DNA from 2 places in the Mesorhizobium sp. M0923 genome. Region 2 is predicted to be linked to the other one. Evidence: predicted binding sites of a transcription regulator. Region 2 holds the regulator's gene; the other holds the start of a gene.

Region 1 (3,405 bases), on a different contig from region 2:
TAGACATGCGGCCCGGTGTCGTTGTCGACCGGCACCAGGTAGAAAAAGAACTTCAGCATGCGCCAGTCGTCGAGGTCGAAATGGTATTTGCCGAGCGAAGCCATGTTCTTGTCGGCGTCCGAGACGCCACCGGTCGGAAAGCTCCACCAGACGCGGGTGGTGATCAGCTTGGCCTGGCTGCCGAGATAGTGCGCTGCGATGTCGAGGAGTAGCGGATCGAGCTGCACGGCGACCGCAGCGTTGCAGTCGAGGACCCGCTCGAAATAGTGGCCGCTGAGCAGCGGGCGGCCGAAATGCTTTTCTGCATCGGCGTGTTTTTCGGGCAGGAATTCCAGCCGGCGGTCGAAATTGCCGAAGCATGGCGTGTGCTCGGCGAAGCGGGCGATCTCCTCATGGATGGCGGCTGGCAGCGTCAGGCCCGAATAGAGCCCCTCCGTCCGCAGCGCGCCGACGACGGCATCGCGATCGACGCCGGCGAACATCGTTTCACTGACATTGCGCGCCGGCCGAACCGGCTTCGCACCGCGCCAGTGCAGCCGCCGCGCCGGCATGGTGCGCGCCAGCATGAACATCGGCAGCCATGCCGGATTCTCGCGAAGGTCGGAAAGATAGGTCGGAATGCGGGCGGCGATGCGGCGCAGCGTACCGCCGTTGCGTGCGATCGCCTCGAGGCTTGCAGCGCCGGACTTGTCAGGGCTTGAAAGGGTCATCGGGGTCCTCAAATGTCGAGGGAACAGCATCGACGATAGTCGTCGTCGCCGCTCCGGCACACCCCAAACCCATTCGCCCGTATCGCTGGGAATGGTAACCCCCGGCCAGATTTTGTGCAATGCACAATAAACGACAACCCGCCAGAAAATTTGCTTGGGCGGCGTTTCCTAGGCCGGGATGGTAAGCCGTCACTTCCGCGGCGCCACCCAGATCTCGGCGTGGAGCCTTCTTGTCGCCAGGCCGCGGGCGATCGCTTCGGCGCTGCGGGCGCTCTTAGACAGCGCGGCGGCCTGACGCTTGCTGATCACCAAGCCTTCGGCGAGAGCGCGATTTCCGGCAAAGACCCGCGACAGGAACGGCGCGCGGCTGCCGCGTGCCCGTGAAAATCGCGCCGCCATGGTTTGCCTGGCCGTATGGGCGACGACCTCGTCGATCCAGCCCTCCCCCAGCCGCGCTCCCGGTTCCAGCAAAAGCAGCCAGTCGCCCTTGGCCTGCCTGATGCCGGCGGCGATGCCGCCGCTGACATAGTGGCAGCCGGCATGTTCGGCGACGCGGTGCGTCTGATCGGTCGAGCCGGTGTCGCAGACGAGAACGTCGCGCACCACGCCTTCGACCGCGCCGCCGATCAGCGAGGCGAGCGTGCGGGCGAGGCCCTCCTCGTCATTCAGGGTTTCGATCAGGACGCTGAGCATGTTTAGCCGAATAGCGGAAAGCGGTGGGCAGCGCCAGTTTTTGCGGCACGCCGCGAGAAAGTTCTTGCTTTGTTCCACTCGGTGCGATAGGAATACATTCATGAGCAGAGCGATTCGACAGCGGGCGGACAGTCCCTGGGAAAGGGCCAAAATGGAACAGATCGTGCGTGCCGACATTGCCGCCTTCGGCGCTGGCAGGGCCGAGATGGCGAATGCGATGATCGAGCAGAGCGGCATGCGCGTCCGCCCAGACCGCAATCGCGGCAGGTCGGCGGGCATCAATCCGTCCGGCCGTTTCGAGCCGGTCAGCCGGCATGTGTTCGACGACGGCTGGAATTCGCTGGAGGAGCTGCCGCCCTTCAAGACCGAGGTACAGGTCGAGAAGCCGCGCACCATCATCACCCGCAACGAATCGCCCGACATCTCCTTCGACCGCTCGATCAATCCCTATCGCGGCTGCGAACATGGCTGCGTCTATTGCTTCGCGCGGCCGACGCACAGCTTCATGGGCCTGTCGCCGGGGCTGGATTTCGAATCGAAGCTGTTTGCCAAGCCGGATGCGGCGCGGCTGCTCGACAAGGAATTGTCCAGGGATAATTACCAGCCGCGCACCATCGCCATCGGCACCAACACCGATCCCTACCAGCCGATCGAGAAGCAATACCGGATCATGCGCGAGATCCTCGAAGTGCTGGAGGCGCGCGGGCATCCGGTCGGCATCGTCACCAAGTCAGCGCTGGTGACACGCGACATCGACATTCTGTCACGCATGGCCGAACGCGGGCTGGCCAAGGTGGCACTGTCGGTGACGACATTGGACAGGATGCTGGCCAGAACGATGGAGCCGCGCGCGTCGACGCCGACCAAGCGGCTGGAGGCGATCAGGCAGCTTTCGGACGCCGGCATTCCGGCCTCGGTGATGGTCGCGCCGATCATCCCCGGACTGACCGACTCGGAAATGGAGCGCATTCTCGATTCGGCGCAGGCAGCGGGCGCGCGTGAAGCGGGCTATGTGCTGCTGCGCCTGCCGCTGGAGGTCGCGCCGATCTTCAAGGACTGGCTGCTGCGCCACTATCCCGACCGCTATCGCCACGTCATGTCGCTGATCCGTTCGATGCGCGACGGCAAGGACTACGATTCGGAATGGGGCAAGCGCATGAAAGGCTCCGGCCCTTATGCCTGGCAGATCGGCCGCCGTTTCGAGATCGCCGCCAAACGGCTCGGCCTCAATGCCGAGCGGCGCTCGCTGAGGACCGACCGGTTCGTCCCCGCCGCCAAGGCAACCGAGCAGCTGATGCTGCTGTGACAAAGCGTCTCGCGCCAGCCGCTTGAAGCGGCCGCAGCAGGCGAAAAATCCCGTCCGGCCTGTCCTGTCCCCGGGCTTGCAGACGGTAGCCCCTCCTGGTCCGGTGCCCCGCCCGACCCGGAGGGGACTTGCGGAGAATCGGAGCCGATGCGAACCTCGCCGCACCATGGCTCGCCCGCGTTCCGATTCTCCGCTTCTCTTCGAAATCGTCGAGAAACCCGACTTCTCGTTCGAGACGAAGGCGATGGCCGAAGGCCTGTGGCCGGTGGCGGGGATGGACGAGGCCGGCCGCGGCCCGCTCGCCGGGCCGGTGGTGGCTGCAGCGGTGGTGCTCGATCCCGCCAACATCCCCGACGGCCTCGATGATTCCAAGCGGCTGACGCATTTGCAGCGCGAGGCGCTGTTCCTGAAAATCCTCGGCTCCGCACTCGCCGTATCGATGGCCTCGGTCAGCGCCGAAGGCATCGATGCCTCCAACATCCTCAAGGCCAGCCTGGAGGCGATGCGCCGTGCAGTGGCCGGCCTGTCAATCCGGCCGAAGCTGGCGCTGGCCGACGGCCGCGACGTGCCGCCCGGCCTGCCCTGCGAGGGCAAAGCGCTGATCAAGGGCGACCAGCGCTCGCAGTCGATCGCTGCAGCCTCGATCGTCGCCAAGGTGTTGCGCGACCGCATGATGTGCGGCTGCGGCAGCCATCA
Region 2 (3,405 bases):
CGCCACGGCGCTTTTCGCCATATGGCATTTCCAGCGCGTGGCGCCGCTCAGCCTGTTCGCCAATCTGGCCATCATGCCTATCATCTCACTGGTCGTCATGCCCTTCGCCGTCCTCAGTGCGCTGGCGATGCCGTTCGGCGCGGATGGGCCTTTCCTCTACGTGATGGGCAAGGGGCTGACGGCGATGATCGCCCTGTCCGGGTGGATCTCCGAGCGCTCGCCGATCGATGCGGTCGGGCTGATTTCGCTGAGATCTGTCCTTTTGGTGACGATCGCCCTCGTCATTGCCAGCATGGCGACGACCTGGTTGCGGCTCGTGGCCCTTCCTTTTGCGCTCGCCGGCTTGCTAACGACAACGCAGACGCGCGTACCCGATGTATTGATCTCGGAGGACGCACGGCTCGTCGCGCTGCCGATCGGCAGCGGTGAACTCGCGGTCAACCGGGCACGCCCGAATGAGTTCACCATCGACAACTGGAAACGCGCGCTCACATCAGAGGCTATCGTCGCGCCGGAAACACCTGGAAAGAACGATCCGCAATTCGACATTGCCGATCCGGCCGACTTACCGCCGGGCATGCCGTTCATTTGCACGGACGGTCTCTGCCTTGCCAGGCATCCATCCGGCGCGATCATCGCGCTAGCCAATGACCGCGATACTGCACGGCCAGCCTGCGCCTTTGCCAGCTTGATCGTCATCGACGACGCCACCGCCCATAATCCCTGCTACTACGACCGGCTGGTCCTCGTCGTCACCAAACGGCAACTGGCGCGCGCGGGAAGTGCGGCCGTCTATTTCGATCCACAAGCGGCAACACGCGCCGAAATCCGCTTCGCCGTCGAAAAATCATACCGGCCCTGGCACGTGCAGCGGAAATTTTCCCGCGCGGCGCGGGGCATGCCGCCATACCGCAGAGCCGACAAGCCAAAAGCCGGCGCCAAGGGCGCAGCTCAGTAGCGGCGGATCAGCCCAACGAGCTTGCCCTGCACCTTGACCCTGTCTGGTCCGAAGATGCGCGTCTCGTAGGCCGGATTGGCGGCTTCCAGGGCGATCGAGGCGCCCTTGCGGCGGAACCGCTTCAGCGTCGCTTCTTCCTCGTCGACCAGTGCCACCACGATCTCACCGGGGCTCGCCGTATCGGCATTGCGGATGATCACCGTGTCGCCGTCGAAAATGCCAGCCTCGATCATCGAATCGCCTTTGACCTCCAGCGCATAATGCTCGCCGCCCATGATCATGTCCGGCGGCACCGAGATCGAATGCGTCTGGTGCTGGATGGCATCGATCGGCACACCGGCGGCGATGCGGCCCATCACCGGGATCGACACGGCGGCGACGACATCGTCGTCATTGCCGGCTGCAGGCATGCGCGACGATGTCGGCTTGCCCTGCCGAGGACCTTGCCCAAGACTGCCCTGGATGACGCTCGGCGAGAACTTGCGTGCCGCATTGAGGCCGGGGGCGATCGAATCGGGCAGGCGCAGCACCTCCAGTGCACGGGCCCGGTTGGGCAAACGGCGAATGAAGCCGCGCTCCTCCAGCGCCGTAATCAGCCGGTGGATTCCCGATTTGGAAGCCAGGTCGAGCGCTTCCTTCATCTCGTCGAAGGAGGGCGGGATACCGCTTTCCTTCAGCCTTTCGTGGATGAACATAAGCAGTTCGTGTTGTTTGCGTGTCAGCATAGCGACCCCCAACAGAATCAGAAAAACAAACCCAGAACAAACACTATCTGTTCCAGTTGTGTTCCGCAACTGTTTAAAGTTTAATGAATGTGTTAGGGCTCGGGAAACGATACCACTCACCAAACCGGAACGCTGCATTTTCACCGCCGCGGGCGTCATCGCCTTGATTCTGCTTTCGTTTGCGGCCTCTGGGTTCCCAGAAGGCGGCACTGGTATCGGCCGTCAGCCGGCAAAGGGCACGGAATTGAAGCCGTATCGACTGTGCGGTTTGGTCAATGCACCGTGAACGAAACGAACTCAAAACGCCAACCTTGGGTTGGCTTGGCTCCTGGTTTCCACCGCGTGGTCAGGCAACTTGTCGCCGGTGGAGCCTTGCTGCGCGATACCAGGTAATGGAGAACCGCTCGTGACCGATGGATGCCGTCGATGCGTGTCCGGCGTTGCGGTGAATCTTGGGGGAGCAGACAAATCATGACAGGAATTCGCGATCTCGTTGCCATAAGGGCGATGGATGCTGCAGATCCGCTGCGCGCGATGCGCGACCGCTTTGTGCTGCCGCAAGGAGTGATCTATCTCGACGGCAATTCGCTAGGGGCCGCTTCGCGTGCCGCTTTCGATGAATTGAGCAAGGCAGCGACCGAAGAATGGGCGCATGATCTCATCCGCGCCTGGAACACGGCCGGCTGGTTCAACATGCCGCTCGAACTCGGCGACCAGCTCGGGCGCCTGATCGGTGCCGCGGCCGGCCAGACGGTGGTCTGCGACACGACATCGGTCAACATCTACAAGCTGCTGCACGCCGCCATGGCCATGCGGCCGGAGCGGCAGGTCATCGTCGCCGAGGGCGACAGTTTTCCGACAGACCTCTACATGGCTGAGGGTGTGGTTTCGACGCGAAAAGATACGCTGCTGCGCCTCTCGGGGGTCGACGCGCCGAGCATCGAAGAGCTGATCGACGAACGCACCGCCGTGGTGCTGGTCAACCACGTCAACTACAAGTCGGGCGAACTGCGCGACATGCCGGCGCTGACGCGCAGGGCCCAGGAAGCCGGGGCGATGATCGTCTGGGATCTCTGCCACACCGCCGGTGCGATGCCAGTCGAGCTCGACACGGCAAACGCCGATTTTGCCGTTGGCTGCACCTACAAATATCTGAATGGCGGACCGGGCGCGCCTGCCTTCATCTATGCGGCTGAGCGGCATCTTGCCGACATCCAGCAGCCGCTCACCGGCTGGTGGGGCCATGCACGGCCCTTCGCCTTCGAGCCAGGCTATGCGGCCGGCACCGGCATCCGCCGGTTTCTGTGCGGCACCCAGCCGGTCCTGTCGATGCGCACGCTGAAGGGCGCGCTCGACATCTGGAACGATGTCGACATGACGGCGGTGCGCAAGAAGAGCATCGCGCTGGCTGATCTGTTCATCGAGCTCGTCGAGGCAAAGTGCGGCACTTACGGGCTAACGCTCGAAAGCACGCGCGACGGGGAAAAACGCGGCAGCCAGATTTCATTCATGCACGAGCATGGCTACCAGATCATGCGCGCGCTGATCGAACGTGGCGTGATCGGCGATTTTCGCGCGCCATCGACCATGCGCTTCGGCTTCACCCCGCTCTATGTCGGCTATGCCGATGTCTGGCAGGCCGTCGAAGTGCTTGAGGACATCCTGCGCACCGGTGCGTGGAAGGATGCGCGCTTCGCCATCAAGGCGGCTGTCACTTGAGAT

Evidence for each region. The regulator LexA, encoded in region 2, represses DNA repair genes until DNA is damaged. The targets are predictions, from matches to a motif close to TGTTCNNNNTGTGTTCNG.
Region 1: a site for LexA is predicted at 1,463-1,480, ahead of NKH89_RS05395 (PA0069 family radical SAM protein). Genes of this name have one in related genera too.

The regions. Positions count from the first base shown of each region.
Region 1 covers NZ_JAMYNW010000002.1:338,101-341,505, forward strand. The annotation lists gene NKH89_RS05385 (hypothetical protein) at 1-710, opposite strand, end outside; gene NKH89_RS05390 (glycosyltransferase) at 900-1,403, opposite strand; gene NKH89_RS05395 (PA0069 family radical SAM protein) at 1,555-2,709, shown strand; gene rnhB (ribonuclease HII) at 2,876-3,405, shown strand, end outside.
Region 2 covers NZ_JAMYNW010000001.1:502,602-506,006, forward strand. The annotation lists gene NKH89_RS02415 (ComEC/Rec2 family competence protein) at 1-958, shown strand, start outside; gene lexA (transcriptional repressor LexA) at 952-1,683, opposite strand; gene kynU (kynureninase) at 2,155-3,402, shown strand.